Linked DNA regions of Dongshaea marina. The protein of the gene in region 1 interacts with the protein of each later gene in a pairwise test. Links are inferred from orthologs where the notes say so. Each region holds a gene or a part of one and is shown on either strand. Other genes may lie near its edges.

The links.
Region 2: the proteins of DB847_RS03175 (region 1) and degS interact in binary tests that used the Escherichia coli proteins (3 or more experiments, as listed by UniProt). The link is inferred for Dongshaea marina from one-to-one orthologs.

What each region holds. Positions count from the first base shown.
Region 1 is NZ_CP028897.1:611,678-626,562, forward strand. What follows is about bases 5,278-8,246. They hold DB847_RS03175 (sigma-E factor negative regulatory protein), read left to right. Parts: upstream 5,278-6,470; coding sequence 6,471-7,022; downstream 7,023-8,246. Other genes in these bases: rpoE (RNA polymerase sigma factor RpoE), read left to right, coding at 5,881-6,459; DB847_RS03180 (MucB/RseB C-terminal domain-containing protein), read left to right, coding at 7,037-8,050; lepA (translation elongation factor 4), read left to right, coding at 8,162-8,246. Also shown: DB847_RS03135 (PACE efflux transporter), read right to left, coding at 71-505; DB847_RS03140 (hypothetical protein), read left to right, coding at 947-1,768; DB847_RS03145 (PACE efflux transporter), read right to left, coding at 1,820-2,257; tRNA-modifying protein YgfZ, read right to left, coding at 2,375-3,331; DB847_RS03155 (FAD assembly factor SdhE), read left to right, coding at 3,440-3,703; DB847_RS03160 (protein YgfX), read left to right, coding at 3,672-4,067; more of lepA, read left to right, coding at 8,247-9,955; lepB (signal peptidase I), read left to right, coding at 9,962-10,879; rnc (ribonuclease III), read left to right, coding at 10,876-11,553; GTPase Era, read left to right, coding at 11,546-12,448; pdxJ (pyridoxine 5'-phosphate synthase), read left to right, coding at 13,333-14,073; DB847_RS03215 (VOC family protein), read right to left, coding at 14,624-14,885. UniProt on the Escherichia coli protein: An anti-sigma factor for extracytoplasmic function (ECF) sigma factor sigma-E (RpoE). ECF sigma factors are held in an inactive form by an anti-sigma factor until released by regulated intramembrane proteolysis (RIP).
Region 2 is NZ_CP028897.1:389,604-404,476, reverse strand. The notes cover bases 1,139-4,095. They hold degS (outer membrane-stress sensor serine endopeptidase DegS), read left to right. Parts: upstream 1,139-2,037; coding sequence 2,038-3,153; downstream 3,154-4,095. Other genes in these bases: nhaA (Na+/H+ antiporter NhaA), read left to right, coding at 3,237-4,095; DB847_RS02105 (Do family serine endopeptidase), read left to right, coding at 1,139-1,952. Also shown: DB847_RS02110 (YhcB family protein), read left to right, coding at 106-486; more of DB847_RS02105, read left to right, coding at 591-1,138; more of nhaA, read left to right, coding at 4,096-4,418; DB847_RS02090 (monovalent cation:proton antiporter-2 (CPA2) family protein), read left to right, coding at 4,584-6,254; DB847_RS02085 (carboxymuconolactone decarboxylase family protein), read right to left, coding at 6,292-6,603; DB847_RS02080 (haloalkane dehalogenase), read right to left, coding at 6,811-7,683; DB847_RS02075 (DUF1330 domain-containing protein), read right to left, coding at 8,018-8,326; DB847_RS02070 (SDR family NAD(P)-dependent oxidoreductase), read right to left, coding at 8,352-9,209; DB847_RS02060 (LysR family transcriptional regulator), read right to left, coding at 9,847-10,743; DB847_RS02055 (hypothetical protein), read left to right, coding at 11,012-11,425; DB847_RS02050 (class I SAM-dependent methyltransferase), read right to left, coding at 11,542-12,336; DB847_RS02045 (DUF2784 domain-containing protein), read right to left, coding at 12,490-12,894; murA (UDP-N-acetylglucosamine 1-carboxyvinyltransferase), read right to left, coding at 13,360-14,649; DB847_RS02035 (BolA family protein), read right to left, coding at 14,660-14,873. UniProt on the Escherichia coli protein: A site-1 protease (S1P) that cleaves the peptide bond between 'Val-148' and 'Ser-149' in RseA. Part of a regulated intramembrane proteolysis (RIP) cascade.

The DNA.
Region 1 (14,885 bases):
AAGCTGAGGATATTAGCGAATGTCGGGGCGGGGCCTATGAAGGAGGAGAGTCACTCTCCCCCTTGCGTTATTAGTGCTGAGGGGCGGCTTCAGATTCCGGAATCGGAAACACCAGATCGTAGCACCAGTTAAAGATGTAGGCGTACACTACATAAAATAGTGCCAGCGCGATATCCATGATCAGTGCCTGCAGCAAGCTGACATTGAGCCACCAGGCGGTGATCGGCAGGGCGATAATCAGCATCCCGAGTTCAAAACAGATGGCATGCACCCCACGGATCCACATGGTTTTCCTGGTACTCCCACGGGTGAGGAGCATCAGTTTATCGAACCAGAGGTTGTAGAAAAAATTCCAGATCGGAGCAAACAGGGCAAAGCCGATCGCCAGGATACCCATGTGGGTACTTTGGACCTTAAATACTGTGGTGCTCAGAGGGATCACCAGGATGAGCCCGATGACTTCAAATAGCAGGACATGGCGCATGCGATCCCAATAACTTCTCATACTTTTTCCTCCTGCTTTGCAAACATATCTATCTGAAACCGACAGGGTAATAGAATAATCTGATAGGAGTTAGTTAGTTACTATCTGAAAAACAGATAGGTATCAGGCTGAACTCGATCTTTTTCTGAATCTGGCGACTTTTGCGATAGTTTCATGAGACAGAAACTGTCGGATTGGCTTTTCCATAAATCGACCAAAGGATGGGTCTCTTTGTTGAGAAAAAAACTGGGAAGCCTTTATCCATAAGGGATGAGGAGTCAGGTTGCAGTTTGTCAGTTGGATTTTTTTCGGCCAGCTGTCATCGCACTGTCATATAGATAGCTTAAATTCTCCCTGTTTTTCGTTTGTTGGCGGAATCAATCAGCTGAGGCTCATCTGCTGCTGTAGCTATGCTGATCATTTTTATCATTGAAGATAATCTTAAACAGGTAGGTTTAACTCATGGCTCAACAGGCAACGGCGTTACAGCAAGACAGCGACTCATCAACGACTCCTCACCTGAGCGTGGTTTCGAGTCAGGAGAGTGATAATTCAAGCGATAACTCCTCTTCGGCAAACTCTGACTCCCAGGCAAACCAACAGCAGGGTGATTCCTCACAGACAAAACAAGACTCGGATAACAAAGGGTGGGAGCTTAAAAAAACCACCCAGAAGTCTGCCAATTTGACGATCAATGTCGAGGGGGTCTTTTCGATGCAGGCGCTGGCGGAGATGAAAAGCTTTGCCGGGATCAGCCATACCAATTACCTGGGGGATTACTCCAAGATAGGGATTGGCCTCAAATGGGAGCTTTATCTGGCCCGGGTGTATAAGCTTTGCGCCATCTCCACGGAAACCAAGGGTTATGAAGTTAAGTTCAGCGCCAAGACTCAAGAAAATATGCTCAATCTGGGTAAGTTCCTGATGCGCCACAATAAGACGGTTGCCACAGAGCAGGCCATTGTTGGAGCTCAACAAAACGTGGTGGCAGATCAAACCGATGTTATCGCCTTGCGGACCCAGAGCAATGCCTCTGAAGTATCTGCTACTGGAAGCCTGGTTGTCCAGAGAGCTTCGATGGTTTCTGATGCTGGTAGCGAAGTAAGCTCCCGAGGCTCCCTGGTTTCTAATCGAACCAGCTCGGTGGAATCATTTCAATCCTGTGTCAGCCATATTGACAGTGATGTTAGCCAAAGGGGAACAGTGGTGATCAGCGAGGGGACAAAGGTCGGTAGTTCTGGCACCATAGTGCAATCTTTGGGGGGGGCCTGGCTCATTGATTGATGGATAGGAAGGGCTCTTATCACACCCTGCTATAGGATAAGAGCCTGGATATTATTTTGAGGCCAGTGGCTGCTTCTGAGCCGGGAGCGGAAATCCCCAGTCATAGGCCCAGTTAAAGAGATAGGCATACACCAGGTAAAACAGGGCCATCGCCAGATCCATGGTCAAAGCCTGCCACAGGCCGATGCTAAACCACCAGGCAGTCAGCGGAACTGCGACAACCAGCATCACGCCTTCGAAGCCAATGGCATGTAGCACCCGCAAACCGAGAGTTTTTTCCACCGTGCCGCGAGTTTTTAGCATCAGCTTGTCGAACCGCAGGTTATAGAAAAAATTCCACAGGGGCACGACCAGCATACAAGCCAGTGCCAGGGCACCCATCTTGCTCCCGGAAACATGAAAAAGAGTGCTGCTCAGAGGGACTATGGCCAGAATGCCACAGATCTCAAACAGCAGTGTATGGCGGATCCGATCCCAGGTTGTTCTCATGGCGATTGCCTCATTGTTTGGAAAATCTGAGGCCAGAATAAACGCATAGATAGATACTTTGTAGTCAGTATCTATCTATTATTTAGATAGGATCAGGGGTGCCTGCAGCCGCAGAGATTACTGCTGCTCTTCCACCGAGTAGGGGAGTTCACTTACTCTGAATTCGGAGTTCTCATCATCTTTGATACGGAAGTGGTCTTCATCCGAGATATCCAGGGGCAGGATCGCCAGCATCAGGGCTTCCCCTTGATGTTGCCAGTGATTGAGAATCGTCCCTGTGCTACGCCAGCCCGACTCCAGCTTTCTTTCCAGGGTACTCTCCGGGGTGAGAAGTGAGCCGACGGTGCCAGTTAACAGATAAACCCGGCGCTTATTGGCTCCCCGGTAGCGGGCGCGAGCCACCATCTCCTGACCTGTGTAGCAGCCTTTTTTAAAGGAGACGCCACCCAGCAGTTGCAGATTGAGTGATTGTGGCAAAAATTGCAGCTGCTGCTCGGCGCCTAAGTGAGCCAACCCGGCCGCAATCTCCAGTCCATTCCACAGGCTTTCGTCGAAGGCGTCCGCCTCCAGAGATTTGATCATATCCTGTGCCTGGGCCTTGGGAAGCACAAACAGCTTGCGCTCAACGGGCTGACTGAAGCTCAGCTCCATTCCCTGTTGATGGAGCTGGCTGCCTTCGGTGGGGAGCTCGGAGTGAAAGCGCCCGGCCAGGTGCGGCCCGGCAAGTGCCAGCACACTCCACTGGTCACTGGCATCTTCCAGGGTAACCTTAGAAAATACCGCGTACTTTTTCAGTTCGGCCAATAGCTTGTCGAGCAGGCTTTTTTGGGTGAGCAGCAGTAGCTCCTCACCCAGGTTGAGAACTCTCAGCTCGGCCAGCATCTTGCCTTTGGGATCACAACAGGCTCCCAGCAGTTGCATGCCGGGCTCGATATTGTTCAGATCACAGGTTAGTTGCCCTTGCAGATAAGTTTGACGATCCGGGCCAGTGGCGCGGATCACCGCATACTGCTGCAGCTCGCAATATCCGAAATCCGGCAGCTGCTTCAGCAGTGAGATGTAAGGAGAGGACATCAATTTATCCGATTTGTTTAACATAAGGGTCATAGTAAAGATGACGTGGGGCTTTGTCAGCCGTAAAATCACTGGGGATTGGATTTGTCCTCAACCAAGGGAGGTAAAGTGGCAGAGATAATTGAGCATTCTCGTCTGCGTTGGGCGTGTCGTCGTGGCATGTTGGAGTTGGATGTGATCCTGATGCCTTTTTTTGAGCATGAGTTTGAGTCGCTTTCAGAGCTTCAGCAGCAGCAATTTTCTGAGCTGTTAACCCATGATGATCCGGATCTGTTTCAGTGGTTTATGAAGCACCAAACACCACAGGAGGCACATTTGGCAGCTATGGTGGAGCTTATTCTTGAACGAAACCGGGCTCGCCGTCAGGGTTAATCCTGCAGCCAAGCAGCTCATGTCCTATATTGCGCTCTATCTGGGAGGCGGGCTGCTGGGCGGGTATTGGCTCTCTGGCTGGACACTCATTCCCTGGGCTGTGCTGCTTCTATTGGCATTTGCCTGGAGCTGCTATCGCAGAAATAGCTGGCTACTGGAGCTCTATGATGAGGGGGAGTGCCGGCTCGATGGCCAGCCTCGCCGGCTAACACCTCGCTCCCGGGTCGGCTCCGGTTTTTGTCTGCTGCATTTTGCAGGGCCGGATTCACACTGGCGAATCGTCTGGGATGATGCGCTGGCTGAGCCAGCGCAGTTTCGGCAACTGGCCCGCTATGTGCGCGAGCTCAGCCGCCAAAGCCGTTAAGGCTCAGGAGTCAGGATGGTGGGCCCGGAATTCTCAATTTTTTCAGGGTAATCCAGGTTGTAGTGAAGGCCGCGGGATTCCTTACGCTCGATGGCGCAGCGAACCATCAGATCGGCGACCTGTAGCAGGTTACGCAGCTCCAGCAGGTTATTGGAGACCCTGAAGTGTGAGTAGTACTCCTGAACCTCCTGCTTGAGCAGCTCGATGCGCCGCTTGGCCCGTTCCAGGCGTTTGTTGGTGCGCACGATTCCCACATAGTCCCACATAAAGAGGCGCAGCTCGTGCCAGTTGTGATGGATCACCACCTCCTCATCGGAGTTTTCAACCTGGCTTTCATCCCAGCGCGGTAGCTTGGGAGGCTCACTGGCTGCGGGGAGCTTGGTCAGAATATCCTTGGCCGCCGAATGGGCAAATACCACGCACTCCAGCAGCGAGTTTGAAGCCATCCGGTTGGCGCCATGCAGGCCGGTGTAGGTGACCTCTCCGATGGCATACAGGCCGGAGATATCGGTCTGACCGTGGAGATCGACCATGATCCCGCCACAGGTGTAGTGGGCCGCCGGAACCACGGGGATCGATTGCGTTGTGATATCGATCCCTATCTTGAGACAACGCTCATAGATGGTCGGGAAGTGATGCCTGATGAATTCAGGCTCTTTATGACTGATGTCCAGGTACATGCACTCGACACCCAGTCGCTTCATCTCGTAGTCGATGGCGCGGGCCACTACATCCCGGGGGCCAGCTCGGCACGCTCATCAAAATCTGGCATGAAACGGCTGCCGTCGGGACGCTTAAGGTAAGCCCCTTCACCGCGCAGGGCCTCGGTGAGCAGGAAATTTTGATCGGCCTGATGGAACAGGCTGGTGGGGTGAAACTGGTTGAACTCCATATTGGCGACCCGGCACCCGGCGCGCCATGCCATGGCGATCCCATCCCCCGAGGAGACATCCGGGTTGGATGTGTATTGGTACACCTTGGAGGCTCCCCCGGTGGCCAGGGCAACAAAGCGGGCGCGAATGGTTTCAACCTGCTCCTTATTGCGGTTCCAGGCATAGGCCCCGAGCACCCGGTTTCCGGGAAGGTTCAATTTGCGGGTGGTGATGAGATCAACGGCGTTAAAGCGTTCGAGAAGGGTGATGTTGGGGTGTTCGCGAACCCGCTGCACCAGGGTGTTCTCCACTGCCCTTCCGGTTGCATCGGCGGCGTGGAAGATTCGGCGGTGGCTGTGGCCTCCCTCCCGGGTCAGGTGATAGGAGCGTTCGCCGTTGGCTTTCTCCTCCTGGTCGAAGGGAACTCCCTGCTCAATCAGCCACTGGATGCTCTGTTTGGCGCTGGATGCGGTGAACTGGACTACATCCTCCTCACAGATCCCGGCTCCGGCGATGAGTGTATCCTCTACGTGAGACTCTACGCTGTCGGTTTCATCGCAGACGGCTGCGATGCCTCCCTGAGCATAGTAGGTTGAGCCTTCGCTGAGAGGTCCTTTACTTAGCACGCAGACACTTGCATCATTTGCCAACGAGAGGGCAAGTGATAGTCCCGCGGCTCCACTTCCTATGATGAGTACATCACAAAGGTGTTCAACTTCTTGTTTCATAAGTATCATGGCCTTGGACTTTAAACTGCACTCAATCTTACCGGAACACTCAGATGATGGGCAGTCAGTCGATTAACTTTTATATAATTTGAGCAGATTCAAAAAAATCGAGTCTATGAGCGAACTTTTACAGATAGCAATAGTCATAATTAGTGCGTTCATCATGGGCCATCGTGGCTGATCATTTGATATTGCAGGAGATGAGTGGCTCGAATGAGCGAGCAGATAACAGACCAGAAACTTGTCGAGCGGGCCCAGAATGGGGACAAGAAAGCGTTCGGACTGCTGGTCAAAAAATACCAGTTTAAGGTGTTGAACCTGATCGGGAGGTATGTAAACAACCAGGGTGACGTTGCCGATGTTGCACAGGAGACCTTTATCAAGGCTTACCGTGCTCTGGCTTCGTTTCGTGGCGAGAGTGCTTTCTATACCTGGTTGTATCGTATTGCGGTCAATACCGCCAAGAACTATATCGTGGCTCAGGGGCGGCGTCCGCCAGTCACAGATGTAGAGCTTGACGATACTGGCTACATGGAGAGCCCGGATGCGCTACGTGAGCGGGCAACCCCGGAGAACCTGCTACTCTCAGATGAGATCAAGCAGGTCGTGTTTGACACCATAGAATCGCTCCCCGAGGAGTTGCGCATGGCGATCACCCTGCGTGAACTAGAGGGGATGAGTTATGAAGAGATTGCGACTGTCATGGACAGTCCGGTCGGTACAGTTCGTTCGCGGATCTTCAGAGCCAGAGACGCGATAGATAAAAAGATCCAGCCGCTGTTACAGCGCTGAGGGAGATATTCATGTCGGACAGAGAACAATTATCAGCATTCATCGATGGTGAACTGGATGATGATCGCCTGTTGGATCTGCTAGTCGAGGAGCATGAGAGCTCTGTGACCTGGACTCGCTACCAGCTCATCGGTGATACGATGCGAGGTGAGCTTCCCGAGATGGTCTCTTTTGATCTGGCTGATCGGGTCACCGCGGCCCTGGAAGATGAGCCTACTGTGCTAGCTCCCAAACGCCAGAGTTCTGAAAGATCTGGCAGGGGCAAAGGCTGGGTTGTGCAGTTTAGTAAGCGAGTCGGTCAGTATGCAATTGCAGCGGCCGTGGCCGGGGTGGTGATTGTTGGAGTGCAGAAATATGGCGACCAGCAGACGCCCAGCTCTCCTGGCTCAGTTCTGAACACTGTTCCCCTGGGGGGAGGTGCAACACCGGTTAGTGCAAACTTCAATATGGCACCCGCACAGAATGAAGCCCAGATGACGCCGGAGCAGATCCAGCAACAAAGGCAGATGCTCAGCGCTTATTTTCAGGACCACTTCCTGCAGGGACGAGTGCTGCACCAGTAGCAAAGAGACTTATAGTGACCAAGTATTTGATTCCTCTCGTCGGCTGCCTGATTGCGTTTAGCTTTCAGGCAGCCGCACAAACGCTCAGCCCTCAGCAGTGGCTGACGCGGATGCAGCAAAGCAGCCATGATCTTAACTACCAATTTTCCTACGTTGCTCTGCATCAGGGACGCAGCGAGCCAATTCGCCTGAGCCATGTTTCATCCAAGGGCAAAGATATGTTTGCCATGGAGTATCTCAATGGTCCGGTGCGTCAATATATTCGACGGGATAACAAGGTCAGCTTTTTTGAGCCGGACCATCAACCCTATACCCTGAATCACACCAAGATGCCGGGCTTGCTGCCAGCCCTGTTTAATATGCCTCTGCCTGAGGTATTTGATAGCTACCATGCGCTACTTGCCGGCCAGAGCCGGGTGGTGGGGCGTCAGGCGCAGATCGTGCGGTTGGCTCCCGAGTCGGCAGATAAATACAGCTATGTGTTGTGGCTTGATCAGGACAATGGTTTGCTGCTGCGGGTCGATGTGCTGACCCCTCAGGGGCAGCTGGTTGGTCAGTATCTTGGGGTGACCCTGGATGTGATGCAAAAGCCCACCAAGGCGTTACTGGCGCTGTTTAACCTCAAGCTGCCAAAGACCCTGGAGGCCAGCGATGTCTATCAGGCACCCCAACGTAAGCTGGATTGGAGTATCGGCTGGTTGCCTCAGGGGTTCAAGGTTATCTCGCGGGATCGCCACCTGCTGGTGGGAGTCAATCAGCCGGTGGATTACATGATGGCCTATGATGGTTTGGTGCTGGTCTCTATCTATGTGGCCCCGGTGACAGCCACCACGGCGGAGCAGAAGCAGCTGGTGCGTCTTGGAAGTACCAACCTCTTTACCTTTGTGAATTCGGAGCGGATGAAAGTGACAGTGGTGGGGCAGATCCCGGCCCAGAGTGCGCTGCATATTGCAGAATCTGTCCGTTTGAAGCTTCCCTCCAAGACTCAAACCGAGCAACCGGCTCTTTCCGGAGCCGCCAGCTCTTAAAACCAACGCCTGGTTATTAACTGGTTATTAATCAGGCGTAGCAGATCCACGATAAATTCAGTAGAATCACCCCCTCAGACAAGACCAGGCTAGCAACAGTTCAAAACATACATGAAGCATATTCGTAATTTTTCAATCATTGCCCATATCGACCACGGTAAATCAACCCTGTCGGATCGACTGATCCAGCACTGTGGAGGCCTCTCCGATCGTGAGATGCAGCAGCAGGTTCTCGACTCCATGGATCTGGAGCGTGAGCGCGGTATTACCATCAAGGCCCAGAGCGTAACCCTTAACTATAAGGCAAAAGATGGCAATGATTACCAGTTGAACTTTATCGATACCCCGGGACATGTGGATTTCTCCTATGAGGTTTCCCGCTCGCTGGCGGCCTGTGAAGGGGCCCTGCTGGTGGTCGATGCAGGACAAGGGGTCGAGGCGCAGACACTGGCGAACTGTTATACGGCGATCGACATGGATCTGGAAGTGGTTCCGGTTCTTAATAAGATCGATCTGCCGCAGGCCGACCCGGACAAGGTTGCCCAGGAGATCGAAGATATCGTTGGTCTGGATGCTATGGATGCGGTGCGCTGTAGTGCCAAGACCGGGATCGGGATCGAAGATGTGCTGGAGACCATTGTTCAGGATATCCCGGCTCCGGTTGGTGAGCCTGAGGAGCCGTTGCAGGCACTGATCATCGACTCCTGGTTTGACAGCTACCTGGGTGTCGTCTCCCTGGTGCGGATCAAAAATGGATCTCTGAAGAAAAACGACAAGATCAAGGTGATGAGCACGGGTCAGGTCTGGGGTGTGGATCGCCTGGGGATCTTCTCACCGAAGCAGACCGATACCACAGAGCTCAATTGCGGTGAAGTGGGCTGGGTCGTGTGTGGAATGAAGGATATCCATGGTGCACCGGTCGGGGATACCCTGACGATGGCCAAGCATGGCGCCGAGACTGCTCTGCCCGGCTTTAAGAAGGTGAAGCCTCAGGTTTATGCGGGCCTGTTCCCGATCTCCTCTGAAGATTATGAGGCGTTCCGCGATGCGCTGGATAAACTCAGCCTCAACGATGCATCTCTGTTCTATGAGCCGGAAAATTCGGCGGCTCTCGGTTTTGGTTTCCGCTGTGGTTTCCTGGGGATGCTGCACATGGAGATCATTCAGGAGCGTTTGGAGCGTGAGTATGATATCGAGCTCATCACCACTGCGCCGACCGTGGTCTATGAGATCGAGATGACGGATGGCAAGACCATCTATATCGATAGCCCAGCGGCCCTGCCTCCGGTGACCAGTATTCAGGAGGTCCGTGAGCCGATCGCTGAGTGCCATATTCTGTTGCCACAGGAATATATGGGCAATGTGATCACCCTGTGTATTGAGAAGCGTGGTGTGCAGACCAATATGGTGTATCACGGCAATCAGGTGGCGCTGACCTATGAGATCCCGATGGCCGAGGTGGTATTGGATTTCTTTGACCGCCTCAAGTCAACCAGCCGTGGCTATGCCTCTTTGGATTATGGTTTTAAGCATTTCCAGGCATCTGATATGGTCAGACTGGATGTGATGATCAATGGCGACCGGGTTGATGCCCTGGCGATGATCACTCATAAAGATAATGCACAGTTTCGTGGCCGTCAGCTGGTGGATAAGATGCGCGAGCTGATCCCGCGCCAGATGTTTGATATTGCGATTCAGGCTGCAATTGGTAACCAGATCGTGGCTCGTAGTACAGTAAAAGCCCTGCGTAAGGATGTAACAGCTAAGTGTTACGGTGGTGATGTGAGCCGTAAGAAGAAGCTGTTGCAAAAGCAGAAAGATGGTAAGAAACGTATGAAGCAGGTAGGGCGTGTGGAAGTCCCTCAGGAAGCGTTTCTTGCAGTTCTCCATATTGGAAAGGACTAATTGATTATGGCTAACCTGTTTTCCCTGATATTGACGCTGGTCACTGTGCTGACCGGTATTATCTGGATAGTCGATAAGCTGGTGTTTAAGCGTCGTCGTCAGGTGCTGATCGATGAGGCGCAGCAGCAGAGTGAAGAGCCACTGAGCAAGGAGCAGCTGGCCCAGGTGGCACCGGTTCCGGGCTGGCTGGAGAACGGGCGTTCCATCTTTCCGGTGATCCTGGTGGTTCTGATCCTGCGCTCCTTTATCTTTGAACCCTTCCAGATCCCAAGTGGTTCCATGATGCCAACTCTGCTGCCGGGTGATTTTATCCTGGTTCAGAAGTTTGCCTATGGGCTGCGCGATCCTGTGTTCCATCACAAGTTCCTGGAAACCGGTGAGCCCAAGCGCGGTGATGTGGCTGTGTTCCGTTACCCGCCCAATCCGAAAATTGATTACATCAAGCGGATTGTCGGTCTGCCGGGCGATACCATCATCTATCAGAACAAGACTCTGTATGTGAAGCCGGCCTGCCATGGAGCTAAGACCTGCCCCGGCCTGCAGCAGGTGACCAAGAACTATATCGGACCCAGCCAGTTCTCCCAGATGGGAATGCCACTTGAGCGTTACCAGGAGCAGCTTGGCAAGGTGACTCACGATATCTTGCGTAACCCTATGCTGCCCGAGCAGTATCCGAGTTATTACCGCCAGCCTGGCCAGGAAGTCGGGGAGTGGGTGGTACCACCGGGGCACTACTTCGCGATGGGTGACAATCGGGATAACAGTGCCGATAGCCGCTATTGGGGCTTTGTGGCCGAGAAGAACCTGGTGGGTAAGGCGGTTGCGATCTGGATCAGCTTTACCTTTGATCATTCGGCCGATTCCTGGCTGCCAAGCTGGGTACCAACCGGCGTCCGCTTTAGCCGGATCGGAGGTATCACATGACCCTGAATATTGAACGGGTCCAGCGTAAGATTGGCTACCAGTTTAAAGATGTCAGCCTGCTCAAGCAGGCCCTGACTCACCGTAGCGCCAGTGGCCAGCACAACGAGCGCCTGGAGTTCCTGGGAGACTCGGTGTTGAGCCTGGTCATCGCCAATGCTCTTTACCTGCAGTTTCCCAAGGTGGATGAGGGCGACATGAGCCGGATGCGTGCCACCCTGGTACGGGGCAAGACCCTGGCCGAGTTTGGCCGTGAGTTTCAGCTCAGTGATGACCTGATCCTGGGGCCGGGTGAGCTCAAGAGCGGTGGATTTCGCCGCGAGTCGATTCTGGCCGATGCCATCGAGGCGATCATCGGGGCCATCTACCTGGATGCGGGGATCGAGCAGGCACACCAGACGATCCTCGACTGGTATCAGGAGCGTTTGAAATCGATTCGCCCGGGGATTGAGCAAAAAGATCCCAAAACAAGATTGCAGGAGTTGCTTCAGGGACAGCGCCAGCCACTGCCGGAATATCACGTGGTGCAGATCCGTGGAGAAGCTCATAACCAGGAGTTCACCGTTGAATGCCTGGTCAAGACGCTCGATGGTGCTGCGACCGGAGTGGGAACCAGCCGCCGCAAGGCGGAGCAGGACGCCGCTCTAAAAGCACTGGAGCAGTTACAAAATGACTGATGAAACAACTTATTGCGGCTTTGTGGCGATCGTCGGTCGCCCCAATGTCGGTAAATCGACCCTGCTGAACCAACTGCTGGGGCAGAAGGTTTCGATCACTTCCAAGAAGGCTCAGACCACCCGTCACCGGATCCTGGGCATCGACACCGATGGTGCCTATCAGACCATCTATGTGGATACTCCCGGACTGCATAAAGAGGAGAAGCGGGCGATCAACCGGTTGATGAACCGGGCGGCGACCAGCTCCCTGGGTGATGTGGATATGGTGATCTTTATCGTCGAGGGGACCAAATGGACCAGCGATGATGAGATGGTGCTCAATAAGCTGCGTCACAGCCGTTGCCCTGTGGTGTTGGCGATCAATAAGATCGATAACGTCCAGGAGAAGGAGGAGCTGCTGCCGCACATCGAGTGGCTCTCTAAGCAGATGGACTTTGCCCACATCCTGCCGATCTCGGCAACCCGGGGTGACAATGTGCCGCAACTGCGTGACTGGGCCCGTGAACTGCTGGTCGAGGGGGAGCACTACTTCCCTGAGGACTACATCACGGATCGCTCTTCGCGCTTCATGGCCTCTGAGATCATCCGTGAGAAGCTGATGCGTTTCATGGGAGATGAGCTTCCCTATTCGGTGACCGTTGAGATTGAGCGCTTTCAGGCCCAGGAGAATGGGGTGTTTCATATCAACGCCCTGATCCTGGTGGAACGTGCGGGTCAGAAACGGATGGTGATCGGTAATAAGGGCAGCAAGCTCAAGCAGATCGGTGAAGAGGCCCGGGCGGACATGGAGCGGTTGTTTGATAACAAGGTGTTCCTGGAGCTGTGGGTCAAGGTGAAGTCTGGCTGGGCCGACGATGAACGCGCCCTTCGTAGCCTGGGGTATGGCGACGAGTAAGTCGCCTCAGTTGTTCTTATCCTACTGGCGGCAACCAGCCAACACGCGAGCTTCATCCCTGAGGCTTTGCTGTGACTTCCCTGTCACAGAAAGTTGGCTTCATTGCCGCCAGTATGCTCTACCCCACACCTGGTTACTTTCGGCGACTAAATTGAGAGAGGAGTGATCTGTGATTGAGAGCTCATTAGGCTTTGTGATCCACTCCCGTCCCTACCGTGAAACCAGCCTGATCGTCTATCTGTTTTGCGAGCATGAGGGACGGGTCAGTGTGGTGGCCCGGGGCGCCCGCTCTCCCAAGAGTCCCCTCAAAAGCATCCTGCAGCCGTTTCGCCTGCTGGAGCTGGGTTACCGGGGGCGGGGGGCTCTCAAGACCCTTACCCATGCCGAACCCTGCGGGATGCCGCTCAAGCTTGCCGGGACTCGCCTCTACAGTGGCTTTTATCTCAACGAGCTTTTGTACCTGCTGTTGCGTGATGGCTCGCCGTTTCCTCAGCTTTTTGCCACCTATCGGCAGCTTTTGAGTACCCTGGTGGACATTCCCCGGGTAGAAGTAGCACTGCGCCACTTTGAGCTCTCTTTGCTGGAGAGCCTAGGCTCGGCGATCAGTTTCGTGCGTACCGCAGACAGCGAGCAGCCGATTGTCCCCAGGGTTGTTACCGATATCACAATGAGCTGGGTTTTATCGCTTGTGATTCATATGAGAGATCTCATACCATATTTTCCGGAGAGCAGTTGTTAGCAATCGCGTCCTACCAGCTGGATAACGAACAGAGTTTACAGGCGGCCAAACGTTTTACCCGATTGGCACTTCATCCCTATCTTGGCCACCGTAAACTGAGGAGCAGGGAGCTGTTCCTGAAAATGACAAATAAGAGGAAAACCAAGTGAAAGAGATTTTGTTGGGTGTGAATATCGATCATATCGCCACTTTGCGTAATGCCCGTGGGACCAGCTATCCGGATCCGGTGCATGCGGCGGCCATCGCGGAGCAGGCGGGCGCAGACGGGATCACGATTCACTTGCGTGAAGACAGACGTCACATCCTGGATCGGGATGTGCGGGTACTGCGTGAGACGCTGCAGACCCGGATGAACCTTGAAATGGCGGTGACCGATGAGATGATCAAGATCGCCTGTGAGACCCGCCCTGAGTTTGTGTGCCTGGTCCCGGAAAATCGCCAGGAGGTGACGACCGAAGGTGGGTTGGATGTGGCTGGCCAGCTCTCAAGGATCAAGGATGCGGTCAAGCAGCTGGCGAGTGCCGGGACCAAGGTTTCCCTGTTTATCGATGCAGATCGTGAGCAGATCGATGCCGCTGTTGCCAGTGGCGCGCCTTTCATCGAGATCCACACCGGCTGTTACGCCGATGCCACCGATGAGAATATCCAGCAGGAGGAGCTGCACCGGATCGCCGATGCGGCGCGCTACGCTCACTCCAAGGGGCTGAAGGTCAATGGCGGTCATGGCCTGCATTACCATAATGTTCAGCCGATTGCGGCGATTCCTGAGATGCTGGAGCTGAATATCGGTCATGCGATTATCGCTCGTGCGGCCTTCGAAGGGCTGGATAGTGCGGTACGCGAGATGAAGCGACTGATCCGCGAGGCGCGTCACGCCCATTGCTAAGCCTTACCCTGCGGGCGGTTTAATGCTGCTCGCAGGGGCTGTATTTTTTATTCCCTTCAGCCGCGGAGCCTTATTGCTGGCTTACTTTATAAGAAAGAGTGACCACTAAACCTAGAGCATTTTCCGGATAAATGGGTTCACTCTCCATAAGAGCTGCTTCGATTTTGAATGCTGACACGCAAGTCACATCCATGTTGCTCTACTGCAGCATCCTTGCTGCAGAAGGTCAGCTTAACAAAGCTCAAAGCTGCGCTTGAATCTGATGGGACGAATAGCGACCCTGATTAAGTCAAAAATGCTCTAGTGGCTCTGGTGATATTTCTGATCAAGGGCGATGTGAATTATCATCTTGGGATCATACTGGCAATCTCTGACTCTATTGGCGCTTATATCGGCGCCCGGGTCTGTTCAAATTACTTCCAAGGCTCATCCAGTAAGCCATTGTGGAGATAACCCTGAGTATGTCAGCTTGGTTATCGAAGTTTGTTGCGATTTAAGAGCCTTGGTTAGAAGAGAGCGGCCAGCAAACGGGCTGTGCTGGCCGATATTATTATGCGGGCTGTGGGTAGTAGTTGCGCTCTGTGGGGTTATCACTGAAGTACTGCACAAACTCGACCTCATTGCCATCGGGGTCCATGAAGTAATAGCTCTTACGAAACGGCTCATCGCCACTTTGGCTGTGATAGTCAAATCCTGCCTGTTGCAAGCGGGTAACCATGGCATCGAGATCCTGGGTAATGATCCCAAAATGGGCCAGGCCAACCTGGTGACCACTCAGGTCGCGATTTTGTCCCTCGCCGTTGTCATTGAGA
Region 2 (14,873 bases), 220 kb from region 1 along the record:
GTCCCATCCTCGTCCTAAAATTTGATATCGCTTCCTCTATGGGTAGGATATAGTGGCAAGGAATGAAGCCACACTCAAGGATGTCTGGACAATGAGGAGATCACCATGACTGCCACGCTCTGGCTCTACGTTATTCTTGTCGCAATCATCGCATTAGTCATCGGCTTTTTTGCCGGTCGTTTTTCCCGCAAACCCTGTGCCACAACCGAGCAACTGACTCAGGATCTGGAGCAGGCACTGCAAAATCATGAACGCTACCAGCAGCAGGTACAGGAGCACTTTGTACAGAGCGCTGAAGTATTGCAGCACCTCAATCAAAGCTATCAGCATTTTTGTGAGCACATGATGCACAGCTCATCGGGCCTGATTAAGTCCGAAGAACTCCATCAGCAGCTGTTTCAAAATACCCCGAGGCTTGAGAAGCAAGCCGAAGATGAGCAGGCACCCCGTGACTACTCAGGAGAGTCTTCCGGCCTGTTGCGATAGAGTGTTGTATACTCGCAGCTTTATGGCCTTCTTGCCCGGAACTTAAGCCGCGGCGAGGTGGTCTTATTCTGCGAACTGTTTTTCAACAACAAGGAGTTTTCTGGATGAAGAGAGCCCTCACCCTTTTTACTGTTTTAGTATTCAGCCTGGGCGGCTTGTGTTCTCCGGTATTTGCCGCACTGCCAGCCAATCTTATCAATAGCCAGGGTCTTCCAAGTCTGGCCCCCGTGATTTCCAAGAGCTCGCCGGCAGTGGTCACCGTTTCTGTTTCGGGAAAAAAGATCACCCGTGAGCGCATTCCTGAGGCATTCAAGTTCTTCTTTGGGCCCAACATGCCTTCTGAGCAGACTCAGGAGCGCGCCTTTAAAGCTCTGGGCTCCGGCGTTATCATCGACGCTAAAAAAGGCTACATAGTCACCAATAACCACGTCGTTCAGGATGCTGATGAGATCATGATCACCCTGAAAGATGGCCGTAAATTCAAGGCTAAGAAGATCGGCGCTGACACTCAGTCGGATATCGCACTGCTGCAGATCGATGCAAAAGACCTGACAGCTCTGCCATTTGCCGATTCCGACTCGCTGAAGGTCGGCGACTTTGTGATTGCGATCGGTAATCCCTTTGGGCTGACTCAGACTGCGACCGCAGGAATCGTCAGTGCACTGGGACGCAGTGGCCTCAACGTCGAGCACTATGAAAACTTCATCCAGACCGATGCGGCGATCAATACCGGTAACTCGGGTGGTGCCCTGGTGAACCTCAAGGGTGAACTGGTTGGGATCAATACCGCTATCCTGGGTCCCAATGGTGGCAATATCGGCATTGGCTTTGCCATTCCCTCCGGGATGGTGAAAAACCTGGTCTCACAGATCCTCAAATATGGTGAGGTCCGCCGCGGAACCCTGGGAATCATGGGTGGAGAGCTGACTTCAGATCTCGCCAAAGCCTTTGGCTATGATAAAGACCATGGTGCCTTTGTCAGTCAGGTCCTCAAGGATTCAGCCGCCCAGGCCGCAGGCCTGAAAGCCGGTGATATCATCATCAGCATCAATGGTAAGAAGATCTCCTCGTTCGGTGAGCTGCGCGCCAAGATCGCAACCATGGGTGCCGGTAAAGAGATCACCCTGGGTGTATTCCGCGACGGGAAGATCAATGAATTCAAGGTAACCCTGCGCCGCGCCGAAGACCATCAGGTCAAGGCCAGCGTCATCACCCCCGCTCTGGAAGGTGCCACTTTGAGCACTATCGAAGAGAAGGAGGGAACTCCGGGAGTCCTGGTCGAGAAAGTGATCCCGAACTCACCGGCCTTCCTCTCTGGACTGCGTAAAAATGACATCATCATTGGCGTCAACCGCCAACGCATCAAGAACATGGGTGAGCTACGTAAGGCTTTGAAAAACAAGCAGGAATTGCTTGCCCTGAATATCCAGCGCGGTAACAATTCACTGTATCTGGTGATCCGCTAATAAATCCACGGCCTGGCTTGCCAGGCCGTTCCTCTTCCCCCTCAAATCATGTTATCCTCAGGGCTCATCTGCCTGGGGTCATCACATGTCGCGAAGCATCTTTATCTATCTTCTCAAGTCCATCTGTGCCGGAATAGTGGTGGCAGCGATCTTGGTGTTGGCGATCCCGGGACTACGCCAACAGGCCGCCCAACTGTTGCCGCAAAATATCTACCTGCGCCAGGGTGTAGTCAGCTACGCCTATGGGGTTAATCGCGCCGCACCTGCGGTGGTCAATATCTACACCCAAAGCATGCAGCAGGCCCAGCTGGATAGTCAGCCAAGTCTTCAGCCTCAGCGGCTGGGTTCAGGTGTGATCATGAATCGTGGCGGCTACATTCTAACCAATTATCATGTCATCGCCCGGGCCAACCAGATCATAGTGGCGCTGCAGGATGGACGGATCGTCGACGCCAAGCTGATCGGTACTGATGTACTCACGGATCTGGCCCTGCTCAAGATCAAGGCCAACAACCTCCCTGTGATCCCTCAGGACAACAATATCGATCCCCAGGTCGGCGACGTGGTGCTGGCCATAGGCAACCCCTTCAATGTAGGGCAAACCATCACCCAGGGGATCATCAGCGCTAAGGGGCGCAGCGATCTCAGCAGCCTAGGCGCCGATAGTAATGGTCGCCAGGATTTCCTGCAGACCGATGCCGCCGTCAATGAAGGGAACTCAGGGGGAGCGCTGATCAACACCCGAGGCGAATTGGTCGGGATCAGTACCGCTACCTACCACACGACTCGAAATCAGGAAGGCTACGGCATCAGCTTTGCCGTTCCCTACAAGCTCGCCCTCGATGTCATGAAGCAGCTCATCGAGCACGGCCGGGTGATCCGCGGATACCTGGGTGTTGGAGCAATCAAACCCTCCGCCATCATGGCGCGTCTTCTCAACCTTGGTGATAACCAGGGACTCGTTATTAATCATATCGTAGCCAATAGTCCGGCCGACAAGGCCGGGATCAAGATCAATGATGTGCTGCTAGCCATAAATAATCAGCCGATCCAATCTGCCAGTCAGGTGCTGGACAAGGTTGCGGCGGCAAAGCCTGGCAGCATTCTCTCTCTGACCATCTCGCGTCAGGGCAAAAAGATGACAGTCCCGGTAACTATTACCGAGGACACACGCTACCAAAGCAATAACAACGCCTCCTGAGCCAACACCACTTCTTTTTGACTAAGCTGTAAGAAGCTTGGTCGTGGGTTGCTTGAGGCTAAATTTGAGGAGAGATCCGACACATGTTGAAAGCTATTCGTGAGTTTTTGCGCCTTGAGGCTGCCGCCGGTATTATTCTGGTGATCGCCGCGATCATCGCGATGATCATTGAGAACTCTGCCGCCAAACCTCTGTACGATGCCCTGCTGGGAACCCATGTTGAGGTCCGACTTGGCGCCTTGCAGATCGCAAAGCCCCTGCTGCTCTGGATAAACGACGGGATGATGGCCCTGTTTTTCCTGCTGGTGGGACTTGAGATCAAGCGAGAGCTGCTGATGGGGGAGCTATCTGATCGATCCAGGCTCTCCCTGCCGCTATTTGCCGCCGTCGGGGGCATGGTTGTCCCGGCGCTGATCTACAGCTATTTTAACCACGGGGATGTGATGGCGATGCGCGGCTGGGCAATTCCAGCGGCAACGGATATTGCCTTTGCCCTGGGTGTCCTGTCGCTGCTCGGCAGCCGGGTCCCCCACAGCCTGAAGCTATTTTTGCTGACCCTGGCGATCATCGACGATCTCGGCGGCATCATTATCATCGCCCTCTTCTATACCTCCAACCTATCTCTCGGTTCACTGGTGATCTCGGCCCTGTCTCTGATTGTCCTGTATATCCTGAATCGACGTGGAGTCACCAAGCTAACCCCCTACTTGCTGGTCGGGTTAATTCTGTGGATCGCGGTGCTGAAATCCGGGGTACACGCCACCCTGGCCGGGGTATTGCTGGCGTTCTTTATCCCGCTCAAGCAAAAAGAGGGAGAAGAAGGCCCCTCGTTGCTGGAAAAACTCGAGCACGATCTTCACCCAACCGTGGCCTATGTGATCCTGCCGGTGTTTGCCTTTGCCAATACCGGGATCTCTCTTGAGGGCGTGACCCTGCAGTCGCTGCTACACCCGGTACCCATGGGGATCTGGGGAGGTCTCATCATAGGTAAACTGATCGGGGTACTGGGGCTCAGTTACCTGGCGGTCAAACTCAAAATGGCCAGCCTGCCCGATGGCATCCGCTGGCGAGAAATGTATGGAGTCTCCCTGCTGTGTGGTATCGGCTTTACGATGAGTCTATTTATCAGCTCCCTGGCCTTTGAGCAGGGGGCAACCGGAGGCTACCTGTTTAACGATCGCCTGGGGATCCTGTTTGGCTCAATTCTGGCCGCCATCCTGGGCTACCTGCTCCTCTATTTCGTGCTTCCCAAGAAAAAGACCTAACTGAAAACAAGGCTCCTTACGGAGCCTTTTTTGTGTCTCCGATTGAGTCAAAGTGACAGCCTGCTTGTGGATGAGTGAAACTGGGTAAATACTTTAGCTATCAGCAAAAGTGATTGGTAGTACTTCAAACCCAGTGAGTCTTACGACAAGGATGGATGACACCCGATGATCTCGGCTTACATGACAGATATCATCATCTTGCTATGTGCTGCGGTGATCGCTGTTCCACTGTTTCAGGCTGTCAAGCTTGGATCCATTCCTGGCTTCGTCATCGCTGGCGTCATTGTCGGCCCCTCCGGCCTCGGCCTGATCGATAATATTACTGAAATCTCAGCCCTTGCTCAGTTCGGTGTGGTACTGCTGCTATTCATTATCGGAATCGAACTCAGGCCCTCACAGCTTTGGCAGATGCGGCGGCTGGTTTTTGGCTTGGGGGTCCTCCAGGTCGCTTTGACCGGGATGGTGCTCAGTTTTCTGATCTATATTCTGACCGGGCTTGAGTTGATTACAGCCATCCTGGTGGGCTCAGCCCTGGCCCTCTCCTCCACCGCCTTTGTACTACAGCTGCTGGGAGAAAATAAGCAGCTGGACTCTCAATACGGCAAGATGAGCTTCTCGGTACTGCTGATGCAGGATCTGGCGGTGGTACCGCTGTTAGCCCTGATCTCCCTGCTGACAATTCCTGATTTTACGCTCCAGGGTGAGCTCTTCATCTCACTGATGGAAACCCTGGTGATTCTGTTGGTGGTGATCCTCGGTGGCCGCTACTTCCTGCACCCCATATTGCACAGGGTTGCTCTGGCTGGCAGCCCAGAAGTATTCACCACTTCTGCGGTGCTGATTGTACTGGGTACGGCCACCATCACAGAGCATATCGGCCTGTCGATGGAGATGGGTGCATTTCTCGCCGGGCTGCTGATAGGCGACAGCATCTACCGTCACCAGGTGATCGCCGAGATCAAGCCATTTCGTGGACTGCTGCTGGGACTTTTCTTCATGTCGATGGGGATGTCCTTCAATCTCATCAGTCTGATTGATAACCCGTTGCTGATCCTGGGCCTGGTCTGCCTGCTGATTATTCTTAAGATCATCATCATCTTTCCGCTGGCTTATCTCTTTAGCCGTAACGGGATCGTCTCGCTTTCGACGGCATTGATGTTGGCTCAAAGTGGTGAGTTTGCCCTGGTGATATTCTCGCTGGCTCTTCAGCATACTATTTTGGATACGAGCCTCTATCAGCAGCTGATGTTAGTAGTCGTCCTCAGTATGCTGTTTACTCCCATCCTATCCAGGTTGGCCTGCACCCTGAGTCGCTCCCAGGGGTCGGATTACTCCATCTATCCTCCACCTCCCGGGATCCCCGTCCCCATTGTGCTGGCCGGATTTGGTAAGGTAGGACATCGCATCGGCGAAGTCCTGACTAAGATGAAGATCTTTTATATCGCCCTGGATATGGATGCCAATCGGGTCAAGCAGCAACGAAGTCACGGCCACCCGGTCTTTTACGGCGATGTCCGCCAGCCGGAGATCCTGCATTCCGCCTCCCTCAAAGAGGCCAAGATCCTGGTGGTCGCGCTGGATGACTATGAAGCGACCAAGCAGGTGGTGAAGACCCTGCATAACAGCGATCCTGAGATGCAGATCTGTGCCCTGGGGCACAGCTACAACCAGTGTAAAGTGCTCCAGGAGCTCGGTGCTAACATGGTGGTGTCCGACAACCTGGAGGCAAGCCTGGAGTTCACCCGTTATCTTCTCAAGCAACTAGCCATCGACACCGCCGAACGCGAAGCGATCCTCGATGAATTCCGTAAAGACTATTACGGACAAAATGAGTGATTATCGGTCCCTTAGGAACGAGAAACCTCCAGCGAGCCTAGTTAGCATCGAGAATGTCAGCAACCCAGCTCAGTCCGGCAACGGCAGTCGGAAAACCTATGGTACTCACTAGTAGCAGGACCGCATGCCTGATCTCATCGGGCGATGCCCCGGCTTCGAGTGCGCGACGCGTATGACTGTGGGTCGCCCCCTCTGAGCGAATCGTAACCGCAGCGGCTAACTGGATCAGGTGAGCCTCTTTGCTGCCGAGTGGCCCGGCCTGTTTCGCCTCACTCCCTAACGCCTCAAAAGCTTCCATCAGCTCCGGATAACTCTCTTGAATTCCTTTATAGTGCTGTGACTTACCCACGATATGCTCCTGTTTTCCTTGTGCTTTTATGAAGTATATACCCTTACTATTTGAAGCTACAGAGTAGTCAACAGCGCAAAATCACGATTTTCAATTTTGCATTATCATATTTGTTCTCGAACATCTGCTCTCTCCCTTTGGCAATGGCTGGAGAGAAGAAAAAGGGCCCATTCCTGCACCCTCATAAATCATGAAGAGTCACAGCAATTAGGAGAGATTTTTGTACCACTCCTGAAGGGCAACACCAATTTCATCAGGTGAATCTTCTTGCACGTAGTGAATACCTTCTACAGTGACCTCAGTGACATTGGGCCAGGATCTAACATAATCTCTGGCCTCTTTGGTTGAAATGAGAGCACCAGGTTCTGCATTGATGAACAGTTTAGGAAACTGCGTTGTTGTTAACCATCGACTATAAGATGACATTATTTCATTTGTTCCTGAGGGTTTCCCGGCAACAGGAATTTCTCTGGGCCAAGTGAGCGAGGGACGTCTATCTTCACCTGAATTTAAAAATGGTCTTCGGTACTCATCCATCTCCTCTTTTGACAATGCTCGAATCACCCCCTTCTGGATAAGCTCCTCAACAAAGAGGTTCTTGTTAAGGATCAGATCTTCACCCAAGTCAGATCTGAATGCCTGGAAAATATCACGCGCCTCATCAGGAAAAGCATCCCAGCTTGGAACAGGAGCAATCATAGCCTCAAAAAAAGCTATACCTTTTATTGATTCTGGATGTGTATGTGCCCAATAAAAACCTAAAGCAGAACCCCAATCCTGAATAACCAAAGTTACATTTTCTTTTACATCAATAGTATCAAGCAACTTAAAAATATATTTTGCGTGCTCAAAGAACTTATAAGAATTCTCATCACTATTATCTAACTTTTCAGAGTCACCCATTCCAATTAAATCTGGTGCTATGACTCTACCTTTCCCCTCCATATAAGGAAGTATATTTCTCCATAAATATGAACTTGTCGGGTTTCCATGTAGAAAAATAATTGGTTCTCCTTCTCCCTCATCAATATAAGCCATTTTCTTACCATAAATTTCCTGGCGCTTTTTAATATATCTCATCGCTTATTCCCTCAGTTTTTCTATACAAGGATTAGGATACTAGGTGGTTTTCACATCTATTGCTGATGTCTGGATTCAACCACTACAGGTCGCTGTAGCTCAATCCCTTGAATCTCTAGAAGCGCTCCCTGCAGCAGAAGACCGGTGACGTTGAAAGCAGTACACCTTAAAAAAGAGCAGCTATCTGAAACACAACCGGGGTGTCATTCAACCTGACTCTGGGGTATTTGCCTCACTCTAGCAGAGTAAAGATAGCTAATGTGAGCCATCCATTTAAGGAAAAACGATAAAGCATTGAGACTATCAGGCTTAAATCATCGCTTGACCTTCTTAGTTAACCCATCTCAGAAGAGAGAACTATACCAAAATCCTTAAATCCTTTATCCCGATATGGTGCCAATGACTGATATTCATCGCTTTCAAACAGAGTTCGGACTATATCCTCATTTGGAAACCTTATAACAAGAACAATTTTAAAAGAACTCTCACCATGAAGTTGCGAATCTACTTTCCCTCGGTAGACAACCTCACCTTCATTATTTATCAATAAAGGCATTACATTTTTCAGATAATGTTGCATTGCTTCTGTTTGTTCAGGTTTCGGCGTAGCAGTAGCAATTACGACGGTCTTTTTATTAGTCATAATAATCTCCTTAAAGTGATGTGTATTACTTATTGAAGTCAGCAACTTTTTCCATCATTTTGCCATTCATAGATATGGCTTTTTTGGTACTTATTAAGTATTTGAGCATGAAGGCCATGATTCTATTCTTCAGCCCAGGAACAATGACAGCCTTACGACCCAACCCTTTAAGAGCGATCTGGGCTACACTCTTTGCACTCATGATATTCATTTGTGTTTTAGAAAAGTCAACACCGGTTCCTTCCAGCATCGGTGTGGCCGTTGGGCCTGGGGCGAGCACAGAAACATCGATGTTATAGCGTCTCATCTCCCAGTTCAGGGAGTAACCCAGATTTTGAACATAAGCTTTGGAACCTGCATAGTTCGAAAAGTAAGGGCTTGGCATAATACCTGACAGACTTGTGACGAGAAGTATCCCTCCTCTTTTTCTCTCCTGCATTCGCTTAGCGAAGTGATGAGTCAAAGCATAGACTGATATCACATTAAGCTGTAGCAGTCGAAGCTCATCTTTAGCCTCTATCTGGGTAAACTCCCCATTATTTTCGAGAGCTGCAGAAGGGATAAATAGTCCAACATCGTAGTTTTGTGTTTTATCGATTAGCTCCCGGAAACCATCGTTCTCACTCAAATCCACAGAGATAGTCTCAACTTCAACCCTATGGCGCCTTTTAAGAGATTGAGCTTGCTGCCCCAGCTTGGTAGCATTGCGCGCCGCAAGTAGCAGGTTGACTCCAGATTGAGCAAGCTCTTCGGCAAGCGCCGCACCGATTCCTGAGGTTCCTCCGGTAATGAGTGCCCATGGCCCATATTTTTCTGAAATTGTGCTTTTCATGAATAATCCCTGTTTGCCTGAATGTCTGGTAACAAAGGTATAACCATTCAATAACTAATGGAATCGGGCAAAAACCAAAATTGGTTTTGCGTTTTTTGCAAAGCAAAGAACTGGAAAGTCAAATCGCGCCCGGCAATCTATCAGGCATCTGAGGTTGGATTACTTCAGTTCAAGAAACAGACATTCAGCATGCTCTTCGATAGGTGGCAAGTAGTCACGAACCTGAAGCTTCTGCAAAACGCGATGAAGCAGGAAACACCTACTGCGCAGGAAAAGTCTTCAGATATCAGCACGTTCGAAAGTAGCATCGGAAAGCATAAGCATTTGATAAATAAGCATAAATGTTAAATTATTTAACAGACATAAGTAACCAACTTCCTGTTACAGTGGTCAGCTACGACAAGGCTTGATGAAACAAGGAAATAGCAAAAGATGCTCGAATGACTATCGGTCGCCCAGTGGGATCAGAGCAATTTAATCGAGTGCTCACCTTTTCTGATTCTGATGATGTAGGGATCCAACAGATAGAGCTAAGCTACTCCATAAGCCCCCACTCATGCAGCATGAAAATGCTTTGGTCACGAACCTCATAGAAGGGAGTCGGGTTCATGGGATATCTGCAGGAATATCGCCCTGTATAACCATATTTAGAACAGCTGGTTAATCGCTTCTATCACACAGAGTAACTTTAAGAGTAACACTCTATCAGGTAGTCCAGGAATACTCTGACCTTGCTCGGGAGATGAGCTCTATGTGGATAAACAGCATAGATAAAACGATCGCACTCGCTGCCTAACTGACTTCGATATTCACTAAAAATTTGTAGCAGTGAACCATCACGTAACAGGTTATCTACCATCCAAAGTGGCGCCATGATGACTCCAAGCCCTGACACAGCCTGGCTCAACAACAGAGGAATGTTATCGGATCTCAGGTTTCCGGATACATGGATTTTATGCTTTTCTCCCTCATGACTGATAATCCAACGGTTTGAATTTTTTATCCAGCAACACAAACAGTTGTGTTTCTTCAGATCTTCCGGCGAAGCTGGATATCCTCTTCTCATAAAATATGTTGGGCTAGCGCAGATGACCATTTTCTCTGTATTTTGAAATTTTCTGGCAATAAGTGAAGAGTCATCCGGTACATGATAACGTATTGCCAAGTCGATATTTTCCTGAATCAGATCCACCATTTGATCAGACACTTGGATATCAAGGTTAATCTTTGGATACTTTTCTAAAAAATCAGGGATATGGTGGCCAAGGTAAAAGTTAGCGAATCCTTGAGTTGTACTAATCCGTAATGTTCCTATCGGACCGGATTGGTACTCCAAAAGTAGCTCATGAGTATCCTGTAACTCCAACAGTACCTTTGAGGCCTTTTGATAGTAAAACTGCCCAGCTTCAGTTAACCCGACATGATGGGTACTCCTATGAAAGAGCCTGACTGCAAGTTCATTTTCCAGTGCCTGAAGTTGCCTCGACACAGATGAAGGAGAAAGTTCCATCAAACGCCCTGCCTCGGTGAGGTTTCCGGTTTCAGCCACTTTGCAAAACACCTTAAGCTGTACTAAACCCTTCATGAACATTTCCCACCTGCAACTCTTTAAGAGTATAGAGCATCGGCTATCATTGATAGCAGCATTGAACTACCCGCCTAGTTACATTTAGATAACAATCGAATTCAAAAGATCGAAAGTTACCCTTCAGAGTGATCTTCGAAGTTAAAAGAGACAATAATGCTGGAAATAGGCAGCGCCTTACTATTTCCGACAGACCTCACAGCCAGAAACATTATCTTAACAATGCTAGACTGAAAAGATGAACTCGATTTAGCTAAAGGAGGCTTGTATGCAGTGGAAAGAGCATGGCTCATTCGAGATGAAGCTCCAAGGCAATATCATGCTTCTGCATGTGCTGGGAAGGTGGAATGTCGAGACAACACAGCATTTTGTCAACGCGTATCAGCAGCAAATGGTTGCAATGATCAAACAGCCCTGGGGTCAGGTAACAGACTTGAGTCAGTGGGAACTATCTCCACCAGATATATGGGAGCACATATATGGGCTTGCCCGGTGGATGGAGGAGCACAATCAGGTATGTGAAGCTTTTGTTTGCTCTCTGTCAATCCAGAAAATGCTAATGAAAAAGAGACTGGAAACAACGCCTAAGGTTAGGAAAAAATTTTTCACTGACACCGAGCCTGCCTTGGATTGGTGTAGGAATGAGCTAACAGAAACGAGCTCCAGGACTCTTTTTAAATAGCTGAACTAAGAACACCCTCCTGACATCTTAGCTTGTAGCTAGAAGCCTTCCTCCCAAGCCGATTAGAGCACAGCTCAGGTAAGTTATTTTTAGAACTCTTTTAGCACCTAAAGCGCTCAACATTCATCTATTGAGGAACTCTTCTGACAGATAAAAGTAAGCACCTGATAATCCATATAGACATAATCATCCGTTTGCCCGGTCAAGGCCTGGTAACGTGCCAACCAGTCAGCCATGAAGCTTTCAGGATCATCCACCTGGGCCGGATGGGGTAACCAGCTCAGCATGTAAGAGATAAATTCCTGAGGACAGGAAAACTCACGCCGCTTGGTCTCCTGCACCATCTCAATGCCACAAAAACCAGCCTGTTCCAACTTGGCCCGGTAGCCATCGGCATCATCAAATTCATAGGGATTGATGAAGCCCTGAAAAGCATCGGACCAGCGAGGCGAGGTTTCAAGCTCTTCGGCCGGGATCCACAGGTTTTCGCAGCGGGGGTAAACCAATCCAGCAAAGCTGCCTCCGGACTTTAGAGTCCGGGAGATCCCGGCCAAGGCTTTAGGCAGCTCGCGGATCCAGTGCAGGCAATTGAAACTCGTCACCCGATCAAATTGCTGCTCCAGATTGAGCTCGGTTGCATCCTGATGCTGAAAACTTAGCGATGAAATATCGCGCCATTGCTGGCGGGCAAAGTCGATCATCTCCCGGGTGCGATCAACCCCGACAACCAGGCCTTGATCAGCCCTTAATGCCAATTCATGGGTGATCCGCCCATCCCCACAGCCTACATCCAGGATGGTTTCATGCCGCTGGATATTGAAACTCTCTATCATGCCCAAGGAGAGCTCATACTGCACCAAGGCATGCTTGTTATAGTGGCTGGGTCGCCACTGACTGATCACTTCGCTCATAACGACTCCCTGTATAATTTCAGCCTGAAATTATACGCATGAACAGCATGCCATTGAATCATCCATAAGGCATTTGGATTTATCCTGCAGACGGCTCGTTTGTGCCAAAAACACAATAGCCGGTATTGATCGGCGGAAAAGATAGAGCGATTTTCAGTTAGAGTTTCTAGTTGGAGATACGATAAACCAGCTGGCAACCACCAGGCAGCCAAACATGGTATAACTGACCGTAAAAACCCACTCTGGTGCATTGTAGTAAAGCAGGTACTGCATCCAGTGCTGTATGAAAGTGCCCGAATAGGCTACCTCCCCCGCTCTTGCGCGCAGGGCCATCTCCCAGGTAGTGAGAGGGCAGATCTCACCCAGCCAGGATTGAACCACCACTATGCCGATACACAGAAGATGAGCCACTCTAAACCAGAAGTTTCTCACCCACAGCCACTGCAAAAAATAACCGAGGTAAATCAGCAACAGGCCAAAAACAATAAAGATTGCCACGGCCAGGTGTATCAGCAAAACGGCATCTGCGGCTAAGGCCAGTAATGCTTGCTCAGTCAACTCCCTTCCCCTGCATCAAGCTCTCCATCTTCTCTATTCAGTTTTACAGGAAGCTTCTCTAATGGCTAACATCCGCTCCCTCCTTCTGAATCGCAGAGGGATTTTTTTCTCCCCGTTAGCGAGCGACGAAGTGAAGCGTTGGAGATGGAAGTTGAGGGGCATGGGTGCCACGAGAGCTTAGCCGTTACAGGGATGTAACGTCTAAGCGACGCTTCAATCTGTGGGTTCACTGAGGATCAAGTGAGATCAGGGGCACCGGAGGATTGTTAAGGAGAGAGGCGTTCTCTCCTTGACCCGCCGTCGGCTACCCGACACAGATGGCGAAGCCATAAATATCTGTCCAAAGGACATACCTCCCCCAGTCCGCAGGACATTAGCTCAACGAGCTGAAACCTACCGCCAGCAAGGCAATAAAAAAGCTCCCGAGGGAGCTTTTTTATCAAACCACCAGCGAATGGAGAATCATTATTCCGCCATCGCTACTGCAGCCTCAGCCGCAGCACTCTTGATCCGCTCAATGGAGCCACCTAAGCCCCTGAGCTTCTCTTCGATATGCTCGTAGCCACGGTCGATATGATAGATGCGATCGACAATGGTCTCACCCTTGGCGATCATCCCGGCGATCACCAGGCTGGCAGAAGCGCGAAGGTCGGTCGCCATCACCTGTGCCCCGGACAGAGACTCACAATCGCGGCAGATGGCGGTGTTGCCCTGCAGCTCAATGTCCGCTCCCATCCGCACCAGCTCAGGTACATGCATGAAGCGGTTCTCGAAAATGGTCTCGGTCACCCGACCGGCGCCTTTCGCCACCGCATTGAGCAAGGTGAACTGCGCCTGCATATCGGTTGGGAAGGCGGGATAGGGTGCGGTAGTAATATCGACCGGCCGCAGGGTACGCTCATGCATATCCACCCGGATCCAGTCTTTACCCGTTTCCACCAGGGCCCCTGCCTCTTCAAGCTTGGCCAAAACCGCATCCAGCAGCTTGGGATCTGTGTCGGTACAGGTGATCCGTCCACCACTGACCGCAGCCGCTACCAGAAAGGTGCCGGTCTCGATGCGATCCGGTTGCACCCTGTGGCGTCCGCTATGCAGCTTCTCGACACCGTCAATCACCAGGGTAGCGGTTCCGGCGCCAGAGATCTTGGCTCCCAGGGCATTGAGGAAGTTGGCCAGATCAATAACCTCGGGCTCACGGGCCGCGTTCTCAATTACCGTCTGGCCATCGGCCAGCACCGCCGCCATCATCAGGTTTTCGGTGCCGGTCACACTCACAGTATCCAGGAAGATATGAGCGCCCTTGAGACGTCCATCAACCCGGGCACGAATATAGCCACCCTCAACCTCAATTCGAGCTCCCATCTGCTCCAGGCCATGGATATGCAGATTCACCGGCCGCGCACCTATGGCGCAGCCGCCCGGCAGGGAGACATCCGCCTTGCCAAAGCGAGCCACCAGCGGGCCCAGGGCCAGGATCGATGCCCGCATGGTCTTAACCAGCTCATAAGGAGCCACGTGATTATTCACCGCCCCGGTCAGAACCGTCATCTCACCGTTGCTCTTTACTTCGGCTCCCAGCAGTTCCAACAGTTTCAGGGTCGTATTCACATCCTTGAGATGAGGGACGTTACTCAGGGTGACCTCTTCATCACACAACAGGGTTCCGAACAGGATCGGCAGGGCCGCATTTTTCGCACCCGAGATCCGCACCTCGCCACGCAGTGGTGCTCCCCCGTTAATCTTAAATTTATCCATTATCCGTTTCTCAGCTCATCATCAGTAGCTTGCGATCACGCTGCCACTGTTCAGGGGTAAAGGTTTTGATGCTCAATGCATGAATTGCATTACTCGCAATATGTTCTGCCAGTGGACGATAGATCAGCTGCTGACGCTTCACCCGGCTCATCTCGGCAAACTGTGCAGAGACAGCAAATACTTCAAAATGACCATTTTCACCACGAACCATCAGCTCATCCAAT